DNA from 3 places in the Janthinobacterium sp. PSPC1-1 genome. Region 3 is predicted to be linked to each of the others. Evidence: predicted binding sites of a transcription regulator. Region 3 holds the regulator's gene; each other region holds the start of a gene.
The links. Region 3 encodes sigma-54, which starts transcription at its own class of promoters, with help from an activator protein. Its sites were predicted from a motif close to TGGCANGNAANCTGCTTT; they were not measured.
Positions count from the first base shown of each region.

Region 1: ACP7EG_RS04655 (urease accessory protein UreD) is a predicted target of sigma-54. The motif match lies at 1,813-1,830, and genes of this name have one in related genera.
Region 2: ACP7EG_RS25385 (circularly permuted type 2 ATP-grasp protein) is a predicted target of sigma-54. The motif match lies at 4,856-4,873, and genes of this name have one in related genera.

Region 1 is NZ_JAFCWP010000001.1:1,027,819-1,035,037, reverse strand. It holds gene ureC (urease subunit alpha) at 1-230, opposite strand, end outside; gene ACP7EG_RS04665 (urease subunit beta) at 232-561, opposite strand; gene ACP7EG_RS04660 (urease subunit gamma) at 592-894, opposite strand; gene ACP7EG_RS04655 (urease accessory protein UreD) at 916-1,758, opposite strand; gene ACP7EG_RS04650 (EAL domain-containing response regulator) at 1,919-4,123, opposite strand; gene ACP7EG_RS04645 (sensor histidine kinase) at 4,299-6,464, opposite strand; gene ACP7EG_RS04640 (response regulator) at 6,461-7,219, opposite strand, start outside.
Region 2 is NZ_JAFCWP010000011.1:34,812-42,030, forward strand. It holds gene ACP7EG_RS25365 (hypothetical protein) at 1-149, opposite strand, end outside; gene ACP7EG_RS25370 (TonB-dependent receptor) at 383-2,581, shown strand; gene ACP7EG_RS25375 (hypothetical protein) at 2,679-3,578, shown strand; gene ACP7EG_RS25380 (sensor histidine kinase) at 3,623-4,780, shown strand; gene ACP7EG_RS25385 (circularly permuted type 2 ATP-grasp protein) at 4,909-6,363, shown strand; gene ACP7EG_RS25390 (alpha-E domain-containing protein) at 6,357-7,219, shown strand, end outside.
Region 3 is NZ_JAFCWP010000002.1:587,735-594,953, forward strand. It holds gene lptC (LPS export ABC transporter periplasmic protein LptC) at 1-487, shown strand, start outside; gene lptA (lipopolysaccharide transport periplasmic protein LptA) at 513-1,076, shown strand; gene lptB (LPS export ABC transporter ATP-binding protein) at 1,076-1,831, shown strand; gene ACP7EG_RS10170 (RNA polymerase factor sigma-54) at 1,836-3,314, shown strand; gene hpf (ribosome hibernation-promoting factor, HPF/YfiA family) at 3,384-3,746, shown strand; gene ACP7EG_RS10180 (enoyl-CoA hydratase/isomerase family protein) at 3,880-4,965, shown strand; gene rapZ (RNase adapter RapZ) at 4,966-5,829, opposite strand; gene hprK (HPr(Ser) kinase/phosphatase) at 6,073-7,008, opposite strand; gene ACP7EG_RS10195 (PTS sugar transporter subunit IIA) at 7,045-7,219, opposite strand, start outside.

The DNA of each region.
Region 1 (7,219 bases), on a different contig from region 3:
TCGAGGATGACGGCATTCGTGATGACGGTATCCATCACCTCGGCCGCGCAGCGCTGCGACTGGCCCATGCCGTCGCGGATCACCTTGCCGCCGCCGAATTTCACCTCTTCGCCGTAGATCGCATAGTCATGCTCGATCTCGATGAACAATTCCGTGTCGGCCAGGCGGATGCGGTCGCCCTTGGTGGGGCCGAACATTTCGGCATACGCGCTGCGGGGAATGCTGGCCATCTCAATCCTTTCCTGGTGGAGTGTCTTGCAGGTCACCCATCACTGCGCCATTGAAGCCGTAGACCTTGCGTTCGCCCGCCAGCGCCACCAGTTCCACCGTGCGTTGCTGGCCAGGTTCGAAGCGCACGGCCGTGCCGGCCGTGATATTGAGGCGCATGCCGTAGGCGCGCCAGCGCTCGAAGGCCAGCGCCGGATTGACTTCAAAAAAGTGAAAGTGCGAGCCCACCTGGATCGGCCGGTCGCCCCGGTTGGCCACCACCACGGTGGCCGTGGCGCGCCCGGCATTCAAGCTGATTTCGCCTTCTTCCAATTTGTATTCACCTGGGGTCATGACCGGCTCCTGTAAATGTCGCTTGTGTGGTTAGGGTATCGGGTGGTGCACGGTCACCAGCTTGCTGCCATCGGGGAAGGTCGCTTCCACCTGGATATCGGGGATCATCTCGGCGATGCCGTCCATGACGTCGGCGCGCGAGAGTATTTTGCTACCGTCCGACATCAGCTGCGCCACCGACTTGCCATCGCGCGCGCCTTCCATGATGGCGGCGCTGATCAGGGCCACCGCTTCCGGATAATTCAATTTCAAGCCGCGCGCCAGGCGCCGTTCGGCCAGCAGCGCGGCCGTAAAAATGAGCAGCTTGTCTTTTTCGCGGGGAGTCAGGTCCATGGTTTTCCTTGTCTTTCCTGTTCAAGTGTTCCAGATGCGGGGCACGACGGCGTCGCGCCCCAGCATGGCGGGGCGCAGCAGAAGCCAGGCGGCCAGCATGATCCGGCGCGCCGCCTCGCTGTCGCCGCACAGCAGGCGCACTACCACCAGCGCTTTCATGTGCGTGGCGCCAAACACGGCGCCGGCCGGCACGGCGATCTCGCGCACGGCCGCCAGTACTGATGGAGAAACGGGTGTGCCGACGGCGATCAGGGTGGCGCATACCGTGTGGCCGGCCAGCCCCAGGGGACTGGCCATCAGGGCGCCGCCTCCCGCCAGCACGCCCTGCTCCCACCACAGCAGCTTGCCGCCACGGCGGATCTGCACCTGCTGGCTGATGCTGCCCGTGTTGAAAACTTCGCCCGAGGCGCTGCGGCCCAGGCAGACGATGTCGCAGCCGATGTAGCTGGCGTCCTGCGCCAGTTCCACTTCATGGCGCAGGTGCACGCAAGCCCGGTCGAAGAAAATGCTTTCCTGCGGCAGCCACTCGATGGCGGCGCCGGTACCGGCGCGCAGCACGATGTGCTGACCCGAGACGTGGCCATTCGCGCGGTACCACTTGGCGGCCCCCGGCGAGGTCAGCAAGGCATGCGCGCCTGCGCCCACCGTGGCGTCGACGGCCAGCTGGTCGCCGCCCACCACGCCGCCGGGCGGATGGATGATGATGGCGTGGCAGACGGCATCGCCTTCCGGGTACAGGGGCTTTTGCACGCGCAAAGGACCGCGATGCGTGCGCTCGACGAGGCGGCTGACGCCATCGTGCAGCGCAAAGCCCAGGCGCAAATGCGCCTGCCAGGCGCCGTGTGCGCTGGACTGTGAAGGCATGGCTGGATGGGTACTGTCTGGCATGCGGGGCAATCGCGTAAATAAGCGATTACCTAAGCAGGATATGTGCCAGCGTCAGGGGATGGAAAAGTGAGAATCCTGCACCGCGCTGCTGCGAATGCACCGGCATGGTGCAGCGGCCGCACCGCGGCGTGTATGCTCAGGCCACAGCCAGGGTGCGCCGCTCACGCAGCAAGGCCGTGAATGGTGCGGCAGCCAGGGGCCGGCTGAAATAATAGCCCTGCATTTCGTCGCAGCCGTGTTCCGTCAGGAAGTCCACCTGTTCGCGCGTTTCCACGCCTTCGGCGATGACGCGCATGTCCAGGTTGTGTGCCAGCGAGATGACGGAACGGGCGATGGCCGCATCGCTGCTGCTGGTGGTGACGTCGTCGACGAAGGATTTGTCGATCTTCAGCACATCGATGGGAAAACGCTTCAGGTAGCCCAGGCTGGAATAGCCGGTGCCGAAGTCGTCGAGCGAAATACCCACGCCGATATCCTTCAGGCGCGTGAGCGCCGCCACCGCCTTGTCAGGGTCGCCCATCACCGTGCTTTCCGTGATCTCGATGCCGAGGCAGGCGGGCGCGATGCCGTATTTACGCAATACGGCCTCGACGAAAGGCACCGTGCGATCCTGCGCGAACTGTTTACCGGACAGGTTGACAGCCACCTTGATGCTGCCCAGGCCTGCGTCGTGCCAGGCGCGGATCTGCGCGCAGACGCTTTCCAGCACCCATTCGCCGATGGCCGTGATCAAGCCGTACTCCTCGGCCAGCGCGATGAACAGGCCGGGCGACACCTTGCCCAGCACCGGGTTCTCCCAGCGCAGCAGGGCTTCCGCGCCCAGCAAGGTGCCCGTGCGCAAGCACATCTGCGGCTGGTAGTGCACTGCGAATTCATCGCGGCAGATGGCGCCGCGCAGCTGCTGCTGCATGGCCAGGCGGGCGCGGATATCGCTGCCCATGCGCTCCGTGAAGAAGGCGTAATGGTCGCGCCCCATTTCCTTGGCGCGCACCAGGGCCGTGTCGGCGTGGCGCAGCACGTCATCGAGGCTGTCGCCATCGGCCGGGCACATGGCGATGCCGATGCTGGTGGTCAGCGCCAGGCGCTCGCCACCAACACTGAGCTCTTCGCGCAAGCCGGCCAGAATGGTTTGCGCCAGCGCCAGCGTGCGGCCCAACAGGGCATCGTCCTGCAGCAGGATCTGGAATTCGTCGCCGCCCTGGCGTACCACGGTGTCGCCCTCGCGCACGCAGCCGGAGAGGAAACGCGCCACCACTTGCAGCGCCTTGTCGCCCACGGCCTGGCCGTGCGAATCGTTGATGTTCTTGAAGCGGTCCAGATCCAGGCACATCAGCACCACTTGCTGGCTGTCGCGCAGGGCGTTCGCGCGCGCCTGTTCGAAACGTTCGCGCAGCAGCACGCGGTTTGGCAAACCCGTCAGCGCGTCGTGGTAAGAGAGGAAATCGATCAAGTGCTGCTCGGCCTTGCGCTCGCTGATATCGAGGAAGACGCCCACATAGTTGACGACGGCGCCATCGGGCCCGTACACGGTGGACGCACTGAGCAAACAGGGATAGGTGTCGCCGCTCTTGCGCCGCGTTTGTACTTCGCCCGACCAGCAGCCGCTGCTGCGCAAGCCTTGGCGCAGGGCCTGCAACACCGCTTCGCCCGTGTGTCCGGCATGCAGGCGCATGATGTCCGTGCCCACCACTTCCTGCGCCGCGTAGCCGGTGATGCGTGTAAAGGCGGGATTGGCCGTGACGATGGTGCCGGCCGGATCGGTGATCAAAATGGCGTCCTGGGTGGCTTCGAAGACCTGGCCCGACAGGCGCAGCAATTCCTCATTGGCGCGGCGGATCTGCACTTCGCGCGCCAGGGTGCTGGCCACCTGTTCCAGTTCGGCCGTGCGTTCGGCCACGCGCCGCTCCAGGTTGGCGCGCTCCTGCGCCAACTGCAGCTGCGCCCGCGCCAGGCGCACGTGCGCGTCGGTACGGGCGAGGATTTCCTCGGCCTGGAAGGGCTTGGCGATGAAATCGACGGCGCCCAGCGCAAAGCCGCGCACCTTGTCGTCCGTATCGTACTGGGCCGACAGGAAGATCACCGGCACCTGGCGCAGGGACGGTATCTCCTTCAGGCGGCGGCAGACTTCAAAGCCGTCGAGGCCCGGCATGCGCACGTCGAGCAGAATCAGCTCCGGCGGGCGCGCCTGGGCCGTCCACAGGGCCAGTTCACCGTTCGGCGCCTGACGCACCGCATAGCCGGCGCCGCCCAGCAAATCGCTCAACAACTTCAGCGAAGCCGGCGTATCTTCAACGATCAGTACTTCGCCCTTCGAATTCACTTCCGAAAAATCGCGGTGCATGTAGCAGTTCTCTCAGCTTTGGATGAGGCGCGGCGCTCGATTGCCACGCTGGACAAGACATTTCTTTGCGATGAACTACGTACTATCATCATAATCTTTATTGCAATTTAGCACCATCCATCCACGGCACTTAGTCCGTCTTTTCATCGAATCCGATGTTGTCAGTCCACACTTTTCAAGCGCGCACCAGCGCGCCCTCGCTCTCCAGCAAGACGCATAGCTGACGGTACTGGTGCTGCTCCAGCATGGCCTGCAGCGGCGCCAGCAACGGCGCCGCCGACGCCGGCAGGGCCGCCAGCAGCTGCGCCACCCTGGCCAGATTCAATTCGCGCAGCGCCACCAGCAAGGCGGCGCGCTCTGCTCCGGCCAGCAACAGCAAGTCTTGCGCCTGCAGTGCCGGCAGCACTGCCGCCTGCGCCGGCATGGCCGGCGGCGCGGGAGCCTGCACTGGCGCCTGCGCCGCCTGCGCGGGTATGCTGAAACGGAAGGTGGCGCCCTGCCCCGGCATGGACTCCAGCGTCAGTTCGCCTTTCATCAACTGCACCAATTCGCGCGAGATGGCCAGGCCCAGGCCCGTGCCATCCTTCGGCCCCGCGCTGTCGGCCTGCACGAAGGGCTCAAAAATGCGCTGCTGGTCTTCCAGGGCGATGCCGATGCCCGTGTCGCTGACGGCGAACGACAGGCGCCACGTGGCGTCATCAAGCCGCTCGCCGCGCACGCGCAAGGTAACCTCGCCGCTGCCGGCGAACTTGACGGCATTCGACATCAGGTTCAACAGCACCTGGCGCAAGCGCGTCGCATCGAGCAGCACCGCCGCCGGCAGGTCCGCGCAATCGAGGCGCAGGGCCAGCCCCTGCTGCTCGGCGCGCATGCCCAGCATGTCCATCACTTCCTGCAACAGGGGCGCCAGCGCCACCACAGTCGCCTGCGCCTGCAAGCGCCCCGCCTCGCCCTTCGACAGTTCGAGGATTTCATTGATCAGGGCGAGCAAATGATTGCCGGAGCGGTGGATGATGGCCAGGTTGCGCTTTTCATCGTCCTGCATGTTGGGCGAGGCGGCCATCAGGCGCGAAAAGCCGATCACGGAATTCAAGGGCGTGCGCAGTTCATGGCTCATGTTTGCCAGGAAGGTACTCTTGGCGCGGTTCGCCGCCTGCGCCTGGCTGACGGCTACCGACAGGGCGCTCGTGCGCTCGGCCACCAGTTCTTCCAGGTGGTGGCGGTGGCGCAGCAGTTCCAGTTCGGCCTCGCGGTGCGCCGTGATATCGTAGTTGGAGCCCACCAGGCGCATGGGCAAGCCCCGCCCGTCGCGGAAGATCACGGCGTCGGCCTTGATGTAGCGGATGGCGCCATCGGGCCACAGGATGCGGTACTCGTGCGTGAACGCCTGGCCGGCGCCCAGCGCGGCGCGCAGGGCCTCCTTGGCCGCCGGCACGTCGTCCGGCATCAGCGCCGCGCGCCAGATCGCCGCCGGCGACATGCTGCTGGCCGCATCGGCCTTGAACTGCGCGTACATCTGTTCATCCCATTGCAATGCGTCGCTGTTGACGTTCCAGTCCCAGATGCCGATGCTGGCCGCGCCGGTGGCCATCTGCACGCGCTCCTCGCTGCGCTGCAGGGCGCGGTAACGGCTGTCGAGCAGCGCCACCATGTCGCGGATGGAGCGGTACAGGGTGCGCAGCTCACCCAGAAACCACGCTTTCGGCGGCGTGCCGAACGCTTCGCCCTGCCCCGCCTTGACGCCGGCCGCGTACTGGCCGATGGCCTTCAACGGCTTGAGCATCAGACACCACAGGAGCAGCCAGATACAGGCCACGAGGATCACGTCGAGCGCCACGATCATGGCGCCGATGCCCAGCGCGCGCTGACGCAGCTGCGCGTGCAGCAGGGCCGGCGTGGCATACACGGCAACGCTGCCGATGACTTGTCCGCCTGCCGTCACGGAGCGCCGCTGCACCAGCCAGTCCGCTTCGACCGATAACGCGGCGAGGCTCTCGATGGCGCCGTCCGCGGTGCGGCGCAGGACCAGGGCCTCCTTGCCAATGCCCGGCGTGAGGGAACTGGCCACCAGTTCGCGCTTGCCCAGCATGCTGCGCATGATGGCCTGCATCTGCTTTTCATCCAGGTTCCACAAGGGCAGTTCGATGGCCACGGCCAGCTGGTCCGCGCTGACGGCCAGGCTGCGATGCAGCTGCTGCCAGCGCTGCTCGCGTTCGGACTGGTAAAACAGCACGGCAAACACCAGCAGCAGCGCGGTGACGACACAGGTCAGCGCCACGCTGACGGCCAGCACGATGGATACGCTGCCCAGGTGCCAGCCCTTGGGTAGGTGAAAAGTCATGCGTCTTCGCCCTGCGGTTCGCTGGCCAGCTGCGCCAGCAAGGCGCACAGCGGCTGGTACTGGTGCTGTTCCAGCATGGCGGCGATGTGCGCGGACAGCTGCGGCAGGCCGGTCGCCACGCTGGCCAGCACGATGGCGCTGCGCCGCAAATCGAGGGCCTGCACGGATTCGAGCAGCGCCTGCCGTTCGGCCGCGCCCAGCTGGCCCAGCGCCTGCTGCAAGTCAAAGGCTGGCGCCGGCACGCGCGGCGGCGCGGCGGTGGTGCGCTGGAAGCGCACGCCCAGTTGCTGCTCCAGCATGGCGAACAGGTGTTCCTGCTCGATCGGCTTGCGCAGGAAGCCGTCGGCGCCGGCTGCCAGCGCCTCCTGCTTTTCTTCTTCGAAGGCGGAGGCGGTCATGATCACCAGGCGCGGCTGCACCAGCGCCGGCTGCGCGCGCAGCCAGCGCGTCAGCGCCAGGCCATCCATGTCCGGCATGCGCCAGTCGCTCAGCACCATGTCATAGCGCTGCGCCGCCAGCATGGTTTGCGCCTGCGCGCCGCCCGCCGCTTCCTGCAGATGGAAACCCAGCGGCGCCAGCAAGCCGGCCAGCAGCTTGCGGCAGTTGTCGTCATCGTCGACCAGCAGCACCATGCGCCCGCGCTGACCCGGCGGCAGGCGCGCCACGCGGCCCGGCGCCAGCGCCGCGATGGCCGGCTGCTGCAGCACCGGCGCGCGCAGGTCAAAACGGAATACGGAGCCGGCCCCCAAGGTGGA
Region 2 (7,219 bases), on a different contig from region 3:
TCCGTGTATTGCTTGAGCTGCCGCGCTGGCAGCAACAGGAAGTACAGGCCCAGCGCGTGCATGGCCAGGATCAGCGCGACGGCCGCGCTTCTCAAGCTCAAGCCCCCCTGCAGGCGCATGGAGGCGGGTAGATGGCGGTGCAATGGCATGCGGTTTCCTGTGGGCGCCGGGCGCGATCACTCATTCTAGCGAAATGGTGCGACAAGCATTGATAAATCCACAAGGTATCGTCTGGCGCGCCTTTTTCCGGCAGATTCCAGTGCCTTGGCTCGCCGTGTGTTGTACGAATGGCGACTTTCTTTCAACATTCTCACACTTTCCCACGCACCGCGGCGCGCTGGAATATAATGATAATCATTCTCATTAATATCCAGATAACTCCATGCGCACCTTCCGCCTCGTCCCTACCCCGTTCGCCCTGGCCGCCTTCCTGCTGGCCAGCAGCGCCGCCCATGCCCAGACCACGCCGGCCGGCGACGCGCAAACCATGCCCACGGTGCTCGTCAACGCCTCGGCCGATGCGTCGGCAGAAGGCTTGTCGAAAGCGTATGCGGGTGGCCAGGTGGCGCGCGGCGGACGCATGGGCATACTCGGCGCCGTGGACATGATGGACTCGCCATTCGGCAGCACCAGTTACACGCAGCAATTTATTGCCGACCAACAAGCGCGCAGCGTGGGCGACTTGCTGCAGAGCGATCCGGCCGTGCGCATGTCGCGCGGCTATGGCAATTTCCAGGAAGTATATGTGATCCGCGGCTTCGCTCTCGATTCCGATGACGTGGCGTACAACGGCCTGTACGGCGTCTTGCCACGCCAATACGTATCGCCGGAACTGCTCGAGCGCGTGGAAGTGTTCCGTGGCGCCAGCGCCTTCCTGAACGGCGCCGCGCCGGGCGGCAGCGGCATCGGTGGCGCCATCAATCTGATGCCCAAGCGCGCCGGCAATGCGCCGCTGACGGAATTGACGGTGGGCGTGGAATCGGGCGGCCACGCCTATGCTGCCATCGACGTGGCGCGCCGCTTCGGCGACAAGCAGGAATTTGGCGTGCGCGTCAACGCCGCCAAGCGCCAGGGCGAGACCGGCATCCAGCGCGAAGACCACGACGTGGGCATGTTCTCCGTCGGTCTCGACTACCGCGGCCGCAACTATCGCCTGTCGGCCGACGCGGGCTACCAGAATTTCAACCTGACGTCTCCCCGCCCATCCGTCGGCATTGGCAGCGTGGCCATGCTGCCTGGCGCGCCCGGCGCGGCTAAGAACTTCGCCCAGCCCTGGAGCTATTCCAAGGAACACGATGTGTTCGGCACGGCGCGCGCCGAAGTGGACCTCGCCAAGGATGTGGTAGCCTGGGCCGCGTTCGGCAGCCGTTCGACCAAGGAAGCCAATAGCCTGGCCGAACCGTCATTGACCTCGATCAACGGCGACGCCACGGTGTCGCGCTTCGACAATGCGCGCAAGCAGGAAATCCGCACGGGCGAAGTGGGCATTCGCGGCAAGCTCGTCACGGGCGCCGTCAAGCACACGCTGGTGGCCAGCTGGTCCGGGCACTGGAATGAAGCGAAGAATGCGTATGCCATCGGCGACGCGTTTGCCACCAATATTTACGCGCCCGTCAATGTCGCCGCGCCGGCAACCCCCTATACGGACGGCATCATGAGCGACCCGCGCATCACCCAGAAAACCATCCTCAGCAGCTATGCCCTGGCCGACACCATGGCCTTCCTCGACGACAAGCTGCTGCTGACCGTGGGCCTGCGCCGCCAGCAGATCAAGGATGCCGGTTACGACTACAACACCTCGGTGCTGCAAGGCAAGGCCTATGACGAGAGCGCCACGACGCCCGTGGCAGGCATCGTCTTCAAAACCAGCAAGAACGTGTCGCTGTACGCCAACTACATCGAGGCGCTGGTCAATGGACCGGCGGCCACGGGAACGTATGTGGAAAACGGCCAGCGCTTCAATGTCGAGAACATGGGTGAGGTGTTTGCGCCGTACAAATCAAAGCAAAAGGAAATCGGCGTCAAGTATGACGGTGGCAAGCTGGGCATGAGCGCCGCCCTGTTCACCACGGCCAAGCCCTTGCTGGCCGTGGTCGGCAAGCGCGCCGAACTGGCTGGCGAGCAGCGCAACCGAGGCCTGGAGTTGTCGATTTTCGGCACGCCGATGCAGGGCGTGCGCCTGCTGGGCGGCTTGACGTGGCTCGATGCGCAGCAAAGCAAGACCGACGTGGCCGCCAACAATGGCAAGCGCCCCATCGGCGCGCCGGAAACACAGGTGAGCGTGGGCGGTGAATGGGACGTGCCCGGCGCGCCAGGCTTGAGCCTGAACGCCCGCAGCATCTATACCTCGACGCAATATGCGGACCTGGCCAACAACAAGCAACTGCCATCGTGGACCCGCCTCGACATCGGCGCGCGCTACCTGACGCAAGTGGCGGGCCATGACGTGACCTTGCGCGCCCGCGTGGACAACGTGACGGACCGCAACTACTGGTCGTCGGCTGTTTCGTCCTTCAACATCGGCTCCTTGGTGCTGGCGGCGCCGCGCACCGTTGTCGTGTCGGGCAGCGTGGCGTTCTAAAGCAAGCTCCGCCCTCCTGCGCCAAAGCTGCCCCCGGGCAGCTTTTTTTTCGCGTGCGCGCCTGTGCCCGGGCGCGCGATTCGGCGACAATGCCCGCATGAAACGACTCCCTGCCCTGCTGCTCTTGCTGTGCCTATCCCTGCCGGTCGCTGCCCAAAAGCAAACCGCCTGCCCGTATGCCGCCTGGAAGAGCGGCTTCAAGGGCGATGCGCGGGCGCAAGCCACGTGTTTGCTGCGCCCTGTGAAACTGTATGCGCGCCTGGGCGACAGCGCGCCGCTGCCGGACTTTCTCGATGCCCGCATCGGCCAGCGCACCGGCATCGCCCCGGCCCGCCTGCGCGCCTGGCTGGCCGGGCAAGGCATAGCCGAAGCGGACGTGGGTGGCGCCGTCGATGCCCCGTTGTCGCGCGCCGTGGGCCGGCTGGCGGCGCCCATGGCCCGCTTTTTCGTCATCCACGACACCAGCTACCCGAATTTCTTGTTAGAAACCATTCCCGACCACATCAACGACGCCAGCTGGGACTTCAACGACTTCAGCTTGCGCAATCCGGCGCTGGGCGGCGGGCCGAAAGGCCATGTCTACGTGAACCGACTCGGCGATTCCTTGGCCGTGCGCGACTTTGGCACGCCCGGCTATGCCAGCAAGCTGGAAAAGGACAAGCCGTCGCTGACGGGCCTGTTCCTGCACGTAGAACTGGTGCAGCCGCGCCATTCCGTGCCCGGTGGCGGCAAGGGCAACGACGGGCTGGCGCCCGATCCCGGTTTTACGGCCGAGCAATACGACCGGCTGGCCCTGCTGTACATCGCCGCCAGCGTGCGCAAGGGTACGTGGCTGATCCCTGCCTTCCACGCCGTGCTCGACACGGGCTTTGTGAACGGTCATGATGATCCACAGAACTTTTCGCTGGCCGACTGGTCAGCCTCGCTTTCCCGCCTGCATGCGGCCCTGCGGCTAGCCAATACTGAACAACAAGGCGTTTCCCTGGCGGCGGATTAGGCGCATACTATTCGAAGCATAGCCATTCCTGTCAGGGAGTTCAGGTGAATATTGGCACGGATCATCCGGCGGATCGCCAGGCCAGCGCACGCCATCCACTGCAGCGCGCGCAGCGCCTCTTCGCCATGCGTGATGCCGTCCTCAGCGCCTGGGAGCAGCGCGTGCGCGCCAGCGTGCGCGGCGCCGACCAGTTGCTCACGCCCATACTCATCAATACCTTGCCCGCCTTTTTCGACAACCTGGCCGAAGCGCTCACGCCGGGCCATCCGCGCGAAAACGCCACCAGCAACAGCAACGTGCCCGCCGTGCATGGCAATGAACGGGCGCGTATGACCAATTACGGGCCGGAACAGGTGATCCAGGAATACCAGATCTTCCGCGATTGCTTTGCCGCTACCGCGCATGCGTCGGGTATCACCCTGCGCGGCAAGGATTGGCAAGTGATCAACGCATCGATCGATGTGGGCATCCGCGAATCGATACGCGAATTTACCAACATGCACGAAGGGTTCCGGCGCCGCATCGCGGCCGGCCTGTCGCACGACATGCGCAATCCCCTGGCCGTCATCAGCACCAGCGCCCAGTTGCTGCTGCGGCAGGCGGACCCGGAACGGGTGGTCTTGCTGGCGCACAAAATTGCCGAGCACAGCAAACGGCTCGACAGCATGATCGAGGAATTGCTCGATAGCCTCAGCTACCACCGGGGCCAGCGGCTGCCTCTGGCGCTGAGCCAGTTCGACGTGCTGCCGCTGGTGCACGCCGTGGCCGGCCAGGTCAACCTGCAGCGGCCCGGCAAATGCCAGGTCAGCGGACAATCCGTCACCGGTTGGTGGTGCGAGAACTCGCTGCGGCGCGCGCTGGAAAACCTGCTGAGCAATGCCCTCAAGTACGGCGACGATGCGCCCGTCAATGTGCACGTGGAAGCGGTCCACGAGCGCCTGATGCTCACCGTCCACAATGGTGGCCACGCCATCGCGCCGGAACAAGCCGAACGCATCTTCGACTACTTGCGCCGCGAAAACGACAGCCCCGCGCCGGGCTGGGGCATCGGCCTGCCCTTCGTGCAAAATGTAGCCGAAAGCCACGGCGGCAGCATCGCCGTCGACAGCGCACCCGAAACGGGCACCAGCTTCATCTTCGACGTGCCCGTCGATTGCCGTCCGTTCGTCCAGCCCGCCGACGGCCCCAAGAGTGATACCTGACGCACCAAACGGGTGCAAAAGATGGTGCAATGCCACAAAAGTGGTCATATTCACACCTTCCTGCGGCCGCCCCGCTGGCACGCTTCCTGCTGAGCTATACATAGACACGGCTCAAGGGAAATCACAACATGGCAAATTTTTTCAATGAAATGACTGCGGATGAGGTGGGTACGGACAGCAAGGTACGTGAACACTATCGTGAATTTGACAACTGGCTGGCGCAGCAATCCCCCGAGACCATCGCCCGCAAGCGGGCCGAAGCCGACCTGACGTTCCGCCGCGTCGGCATCACGTTCGCCGTGTATGGCGACGATGCCGGCACGGAGCGCCTGATACCGTTCGACACCATCCCGCGCATCATCCCCGCTGCCGAATGGGCGCAGATGCAAACGGGCCTGGTGCAGCGCGTGCAAGCCTTGAACATGTTCCTCCATGATATTTATCATGAGCAAAACATCATCAAGGCGGGCATCATTCCCGCCGAGCAAATCTACAAGAATGCCCAGTACCGCCCTGAAATGCAGGGCATTGCCGTCGCCTCCGACATTTACGCCCACATCGCGGGTGTTGACATCGTGCGCGCGGGCCAGGGCGAGTTCTATGTGCTGGAAGATAACTTAAGGGTGCCGTCCGGCGTGTCCTACATGCTGGAAGACCGCAAGATGATGATGCGGCTGTTCCCGGAATTGTTCGCGCGCAACCGCATCGCCCCCGTCGACCATTACCCGGACATGCTGCTCGACAACCTGCGCTCCGTCGCCCCGATGGGCGTGGACGACCCGACGGTCGTCGTCATGACGCCGGGCATGTACAACTCCGCCTACTTCGAGCACGCGTTCCTGGCCCAGCAAATGGGCGTGGAACTGGTCGAAGGCAAGGATCTGTTTGTCAACGACAACTCCGTCTACATGCGCACCACGCGTGGGCCCAAGCGCGTCGACGTGATTTATCGCCGCGTCGACGACGATTTCCTCGATCCGCTGGCCTTCCGCTCGGACTCCTCGCTGGGCGTGCCGGGCCTGCTGTCCGTGTACCGCGCCGGCAGAGTCACCCTGGCGAACGCCATCGGCACGGGCGTGGCCGACGACAAGTCGATTTACCCCTTCGTGCCCGACATGATCAAATTCTACCTGTCGCAAGAGCCGATCCTCAACAACGTGCCCACCTACCAGTGCCGCAAGAGCGCCGACCTGTCCTACGTGCTGGCGAACCTGGCAAAACTCGTCGTCAAGGAAGTGCATGGCGCGGGCGGCTACGGCATGCTGGTGGGGCCGGCCTCAAGCACCGCGCAGATCGAGGACTTCCGCCAGCGCCTGCTGGCCAATCCGGGCGGCTACATCGCCCAGCCGACCCTCGCCCTGTCCGCCTGCCCCACGTATGTGGATGCCGGCATCGCGCCGCGCCACATCGATTTGCGCCCGTTTGTGCTGTCCGGCAAGACGATTTCCATGGTGCCGGGCGGCCTGACCCGCGTGGCGCTGGGCGAAGGCTCGCTGGTGGTCAACTCCTCGCAAGGGGGCGGCACCAAGGATACCTGGGTACTGGAAGAGACATCCGCTTTTGCAGGAGAGAAAACATGCTGAGCCGCACCGCCGATCATTTGTTCTGGATGGCCCGCTACACGGAGCGGGCGGAAAACACGGCGCGCATGCTCGACGTCAACATGCAAACGTCCATGCTGCCCCAGTCCGAGCAGGACGCCGAGCAAGGCTGGCGCGCCACCCTGGGCATTTCCGAGCTGCAAAGCGCGTATGACCACAAATATGGCCGTTTCCACACACGCGACGTGCTCGACTTCATGGTGCGCGACCCGAACAACCCGTCGTCCATCCTCGCCTGCCTGACGGGCGCGCGCGAAAATGCCCGCGCCGTGCGGGGCACGTTGACGACGGAAGTGTGGGAAATCCAGAACGCCACCTGGCTCGACATGCAGAAGCGCCTGAAAAGCAATCTGCTGGAAACGGACCCCAGCGCCTTCTTCGAATGGGTCAAATACCGCTCGCATCTGTCGCGCGGCGTCACTTTAGGCACCATGCTCAAGGATGAAGCGATCCACTTCATCCGCCTGGGCACCTTCCTGGAGCGGGCCGACAACACGGCGCGCATCCTCGACGTGAAGTTCCACGGCGCGCGCGACACCTCGAAAGACATCACCCAGCGCGACTTTTACTACTGGGCGGCCCTGCTGCGCTCGGTTTCCGGCTTCGAAATCTACCGCAAGGTCTACCGCGACGTGATCACTCCGGCACGCGTGGCGGAACTGCTGATGTTGCGCGGCGACATGCCCAGGTCTTTACTTGCCTGCATGGATGACGTGGTGGAAAACTTAAAGCATATCCGCAACGATGTGTCGGCCGATACGGAACGGTTTGCAGGGAAACTGCATGCGGAGCTGAAATTCGGCCATATCGACGACATCATGAAGGCGGGTTTGCACGT
Region 3 (7,219 bases):
CAGCAAGCATCAGGATGAGCCCGACTATTTCATCACCAATTTCAGCCTGGTGCGCATGGACTTGACGGGTAAGCCCAGCTATATCGTGTCGGGCACCAAGCTCACGCATTATCCGCTCGATGATTCATCCGATATCGATCAGCCTTTCGTGCGCAAGCTCACGCCAGGCATGCCGCCGATGAACATGAATGCGGAACTGGCGCATATCGACCAGGACAATACCCGGCTGCAACTGCACCGCAATGTCGTGATCGACCGCGTGGCCAGTCCGAAGGCGCAGAACCTGACAGTCAAGACGGAAGCGCTGACGGTATTCCCGGATGAGGAAAGAATGGAAACGGACGTGCCTGTCGATATCCTGACGGGCGCCTCGCGCATCAATGGCGTCGGCATGAAGGCCAATAACGCCACCGGCGTGGTGGAAGTGCAGAATGCGCTGCGCATGGTCCTCCCGCCGAAACCGCGCCCGGCCGCGGCGGCAAAATGACAGAATGAAACAAGGAAACCATACTATGAAGAATATCTTGCTGTTGACCGTATTTTCTCTGGCCATGATGGGCGTGGCGCATGCCGAGAAGGCCGATTCCGAGAAGGAAGCCGTCATCACGGCACGCAGCGGCCATGTTGATGACGTCAAGCAGATTCGCACCCTGACGGGCGACGTCGTGCTGGTCAAGGGCACCCTGACCATGAAGGCAGGCCGGGCCCTGATCACGGAAGATCCGCAAGGCTACCAGTTCATTACCTTCTGGGCCGATCCCGGCAAGCTGGCCACCTTCCGCCAGAAGCGCGATGGCGCGGGCGACCTGTGGGTCGAAGGCGAAGCGGAGCGCGTGGAATACGACAACAAGACGGAAGTGGTGAAACTGTTTTCCAGGGCCAAGCTGACGCGCCTGGAAGGCACGAAAGTGACCGACGTGGCCAATGGCGCCTTCATCTCGTATGACAGCCGCAAGGAAGAATTTGCGATGGAAAATTCCAACAGCGGCACCAGCACCCCGGACGGTGGCAGCGTGCGCATGGTGATCCAGCCGAAGCCCAAGGCACCGGCCACGCCCGCGCCAGGAAAGAAATAATGGACAATACTCGTTGCGGCAGCACCCTGATCGTTCGCGGGCTGCAAAAAACCTATGGCAAGCGGCAAGTCGTGCATGATGTCTCGCTGCAAGTCGAATGCGGCGAAGTGGTGGGTTTGCTGGGCCCGAACGGCGCCGGCAAGACCACCTCGTTCTACATGATCGTCGGTCTGGTGCCGTCCGATGGCGGCACCATCGATATCAGCGGCGTGGATATTTCCCGCCTGCCGATCCACCGCCGCGCGCAGATGGGCCTGTCGTATCTGCCGCAGGAAGCGTCCGTCTTCCGCAAGCTGACGGTGGAAGACAATATCCGCGCCGTGCTGGAAATCCAGACCGTCGAAGGCCGTCCTTTGAAGAAGGCCGAGATCGAGGAGCGCCTGGATAAATTGCTGGCCGACTTGCAAATTGAAAAGTTGCGCGAGAATCAGGCGCTGTCCCTGTCGGGCGGCGAGCGCCGCCGTGTGGAAATCGCCCGCGCGCTGGCCACCGACCCGCGTTTCGTGCTGCTCGACGAACCGTTTGCCGGTGTCGACCCCATCGCCGTGATCGAGATCCAGCGTATCGTGCGCTTCTTGAAGGAGCGCAATATCGGCGTGCTGATCACCGACCATAATGTGCGCGAGACGCTGGGTATCTGCGACCGTGCCTACATCATCAACCAGGGCTCGGTGCTGGCGTCGGGACGCCCCGACGACATCATCGCGAACGAGTCGGTACGCCGGGTCTATCTGGGCGAACACTTCCGCATGTGAGCCAATGAAACAATCATTGCAGCTGCGCACTTCGCAGCACCTGGCACTGACGCCGCAGTTGCAGCAATCGATACGCCTGTTGCAATTGTCTACCCTGGAATTGCACCAGGAACTAGAGCAACTGCTGACGGACAATCCCTTGCTCGAGCGCCTCGACGATCCGCTCGACCATTCGCTGCGCCTGCTGTCCGACGGGGCCCTGAGTTCCACGGCCGCGCCGGCCGAAGCACCGCCCCAGCCGCCAGGCCAGGATGCACCCGCGGCGCCAGCCGAAGCGGAAACCTTTGACGGCGAAGCGGGCGACAGCCCGGCCGCCGCGGATGGCGGCGACAGCGACTGGAGCGAGGCGAGCCGGGGCAAGGCGCCCGACGACGAAGATTCGCGTCCGCAATTGGAGGCCCACCACTGCACCCTGCGCGAGCACCTGATGGAGCAGATGCGCGTGACGGTGCTCGAGTTGCGCGACCGCGCGCTGGTCGAGCTGATCATCGACGCGCTCGACGACAATGGCTACCTGGAAGAGTCGCTCGACGACATCCTGGCGCGCTTGCCGGAAGAGCTGGAAATCGATGCCGACGAGATGCGCACGGCCTTGTCCCTGCTGCAAAGTTTCGATCCGCCCGGTGTGGGTGCGCGCAACGCGTCCGAATGCCTGGCGCTGCAAATCAAGCGCTTGCCGCACGTCGCCATGGTAACGCGGCGCATGGCCCTCGTCATCGTGGAAAAGCACCTGGCCTGGTTTGCCCAGCGCGATTTCAACAAGCTGAAAAAAGCCCTCGATTGCGACGAAGAAGACTTGCGTGAAGCGCAGACGGTGATTCGCCAGTGCAATCCGCATCCGGGCGCCGTGTTCGCCTCGGATGTGTCCGATTACGTGGTGCCCGACGTCGTCGTCAAGCGCGCGCGCAATGGCTGGCAAGTCACCCTGAACAACGACGTCATGCCGCGCCTGCGCGTCAACGCCATGTACGCCAACTTGCTCAAGCAGGGCAAGGGCGAGGGCGCCATGGGCGCGCAATTGCAGGAAGCCAAGTGGCTGATCAAGAATATGCGCCAGCGTTTCGACACGATCTTGCGTGTGGCGCAGGCGATAGTAGAAAGACAAAAGAACTTTTTCTCGCATGGGGCCGTTGCCATGCGCCCCCTTGTGCTCCGTGAAATAGCTGATACACTGGGTTTACACGAGAGTACTATCTCGCGGGTAACAACCCAAAAGTACATGCTGACCCCGCATGGCATGTTTGAGTTGAAATATTTCTTTGGTAGCCACGTCGCCACCGAAGCGGGGGGCGAAGCATCATCGACGGCGATACGGGCATTGATCGTGCAACTGACAGGAGCAGAAGACCCTAAAAATCCTTTATCCGACAGTAAGATTGCGGACATGCTGGGGGAACAAGGCATGGTGATTGCGCGACGTACTGTTGCCAAATACCGGGAAGCGTTGAAAATTCCGCCAGTGAGCCTGCGTAAGTGTTTGTAAGTTTTTTTCGGTTCCTCTGCGGGCCGGATAGGATGGACCGCACGAACCCGATCATCTTTAGGAGTGTGTATGAATCTCACCATCAGCGGACATCATCTCGAAGTGACACCAGCCATCCGTGAATACGTACAAACGAAGCTGGAGCGCGTGAAACGTCATTTCGATCAAGTTATCGATATCGCCGTGATTCTGACCGTGGATAACCTCAAAGAGAAAGAAAAACGTCAAAAGGCCGAAGTCAACCTGCGTCTGAGTGGCAAAACAGTCTATGTGGAAAGCCTGGCGCACGACCTGTATGCCGCAATCGATATCCTGATCGACAAGCTGGACAGGCAAGTGATGAAGTACAAAACCAAAGTGCAAGGGCACGGTAAAGAGGCGATCAAGCATCTGCCAGACAACTCCGAGGAAGACGCCGTCGTCGCCGTTTAAGGCCACCCGCTTCCAGCAGTTGTGATCAACTAAGGGCGCACATTGCGCCCTTTTTTGCGCCCGGACCTTTTGAACGCAATCTTCCCCGCGCAGGCGCTAAAATGTTGGCACTTTCACTTCTTTCCTGCCTGCCATGAGCGACTTCGTCCAGACCTCCATCCGCAACCGCACCGGGCACATCGTGCTCGACCGTCCGAAAGCCTTCAATTCCCTGTCGCTGGAGATGGTGCGCGCCCTGAGTGCCGTCTTGCTGGCCTGGCGCGACGATCCGCAGGTGGACGCCGTCGTGATCCGTTCCAGCAGCGAAAAAGCCCTGTGCGCCGGTGGCGATATCCGTTTCTTTTACGATGCGGGCCTGGCTACGCCGCAAGGCGGCAGTGCATTGCTGGAAGATTTCTTTACGGAAGAATACGCCTTAAATCATGTCATTCATTTTTACCCGAAACCTTATATCGCCGTGATGGATGGCGTGGTCATGGGTGGCGGCATGGGCGTGGCACAAGCCGGGCCCGGCAATCGCTTGCGCATCGTCACGGGCCGCACGCGCATGGCCATGCCGGAAGTCAATATCGGCTTGTTCCCGGACGTGGGCGGCAGTTATTTTCTGTCCCGCCTGGCTGGCCAGCTGGGCCTGTACCTGGGCTTGACGGGCTTGACGATCAACGCGGCCGATGCCCTGTACACGGGGCTGGCCGATGTCTACCTGCCCGAGGCGCAGATGGGGGCGCTGCTGGCCCTGTTCGAATCGACGCCGGGCGAGGCCTTGCCGGTGGCCATCAAGGCGCTGGCGGCACCGTTCCAGGCCGAGGCGGGGGCTTCTCCTTTGGCCACGGCGCGCGCGGCGCTGGACCGCCATTTCGGCGCCCCTTCCGTGGCGGCCATCATGGCGTCGCTGGCGCAGGACGACAGCGCGTTCGCAGGCAAGGCCCTGGCGGCCATGCGTTTGCGTTCGCCGCTGATGATGTCGGTGACCCTGGAATTGCTGCAGCGCGGTGCTCACCTGGGTGTGGCCGACTGCCTGCGCCTGGAGCGCAGCGTGGTGCGCCACAATTTCGCGCATGGCGAAGTGCTGGAAGGCGTGCGCGCGCTGGTGGTCGACAAGGACAATGCGCCACGCTGGAACCCCGCCAGCCTGGACGAGGTCGATGCGGCCATGGTGGCGCGTTTCTTTGTGCCCGTCTGGCCGGCCACGGCGCATCCGCTGCGCCACCTCGACTGATTAAGCGCGCTCGCGGTGGCGCAGCACGACTCTTTCGTTGGGGCCGAAGTATTGCGCCAGCCGTTCCGCCATGTACACGGAGCGGTGCTGGCCGCCCGTGCAACCGAGCGCCACCGTCAGGTAGCTGCGGTTGTCCGATTTGAATGACGGCAACCATTTCTCGATGAAGGCGCGGATGTCGGCCAGCAGTTCCAGCGCGCTCGGCTGCGCGTCGAGGAAGGCGATCACGGGCGCATCGCGTCCGTCGAGCGGACGCAGCGCGAGGTCGTAATAGGGATTCGGCAAGGCCCGCACATCGAAGACGAAATCGGCGTCCAGCGGCACGCCCAGTTTGAAGGCGAACGATTCGAAGAACAGGGTCAGCGGCGCGCGTTCGGAGGCGACGATATCCTTGATCCAGGCGCGCAATTTATTGGCGCTCAGTTCCGAAGTATCGATCACATGGCCCAGCTGTTCGATGGTCGACAGGCGCTCGCGTTCTTCCGAGATGCATTCGATCAGGGTGCGGCGGCTGGCGGGGTTCTGGTTCGGACGCAATTCGTGCGACAGCGGATGGCTGCGCCGCGTTTCCGAGAAGCGCGCCACCAGCGAATGCGTGGTGGCCGTGAGGAACATCACCTTGACGTCGTGCCCCTGGTCGCGCAGCAGGGCCACATTGTGCGGCAGGCTGGACAGCGACTCGGCGCTGCGCGCATCGACGGCGACGGCCAGTTGCGGTGTGCCTTCGTCGAGCAAGGTTTGCACCAGGCTGGGCAGCAAGGCCGGCGGCAGGTTGTCGACACAATAGTAGCCGGTATCTTCCAGCACATTGAGCGCGACGGATTTACCGGAGCCGGATATTCCGGTGATAAGGACGATATGCATACGCCGATCATACAATAAAGATCGGCACTGTGCTCCCAAGGCAATGATCTTTACAAATGATTGCAATTTCATATGTGTATTTCGTAGGTCGGCTTAGCGCAAAGCGGTGCAGCAGGGAATTCACGCAGCATGGCTGCGTGCCTGCGTAACGGTCCTCGCTTGCAAGCGAGGGCTCCTGCCGACACCCGCTAACAATGTTGTCGGATTACGCGGGGCTTTGCCCCGCTAATCCGACCTACGCTGTTAATCGCCACTCATGGCGAGTCGTTGCCGCTCCATGAACTCCTGCAAGGTATCGATGCCGCGCAGCTGCAGAATCGTATTGCGCACGGCCGCTTCCAGCAGCACGGCGATGTTGCGGCCGGCAGCGACGGGGATGACGACCTTGCGCACGGGCAAGCCGAGCACGTCTTCCGTGGGGAACAGGAAGGGCAGGCGTTCGACTTCCTCTTCCAGCGCGTTGCGGCGCACCAGGTGCACGATCAGTTTCAAACGCATCTTGCGGCGCACGGCCGTTTCGCCAAAGATGGCCTTGATATCGAGCAAGCCCAGGCCCCGCACTTCCAGCAGGTTTTGCAGCAGGGGCGGGCAGCGGCCTTCGATCATGTTGGGCGCGATGCGCGAGAATTCCACGGCGTCGTCGGCCACCAGGCCGTGGCTGCGCGAAATCAGTTCCAGCCCCAGCTCGCTCTTGCCCAGACCCGAATCGCCCGTGATCAGCACGCCCACGCCCAGCACGTCCATGAACACGCCATGCATGATGATGCGTTGCGCCAACTTTTTGGACAGGTAGACGCGCAGGAAGTCGATCACTTGCGCGGCCGGCAGCGGGGTCGAGAACAGGGGAATGTTTTGCTCGTCGCAGATGGCGAGGATATCGGGCGGCGTTTCCAGCCCTTGCGCGATGATCAGCGCGGGTGGGCCGCCGGCGATCAGTTCACCGATCACATGGGTGCGCGTGTTGACCTTCAGGCGCTGATAATAATTGATTTCCTGGTGGCCGAAGACCTGGATGCGGCCCGGATGGATCAGGTTCAAGTGGCCTACCTGGTCGGCGGCCGACGAGACGTCGCCCGAGATCAGGCGCTCGCCGCCGGGAAATCCGGCGAACCAGCCCAGTTGCAGACTTTCACGATTATCGTCGTACAGGCGTTGTATCGTCAGCGGCGTTTGCAACATGGCAGTCTTCTTCAGGAGTGGAGGAATACCTGAAGTTTAACCCGTCGCTTGCAGACTGGGTTGCCAATTGACGATGCGCGAATGCACGGATTTCGGTTCCGGATCCGTGGCCAGCGCCGTGCGGAAGGCATCGTCGGAAAACATTTCGGCGATTTCCGACAGGATTTCCAGATGTTGCTGGGTGACATGATCGGGAATCAGCAGGAAAAAC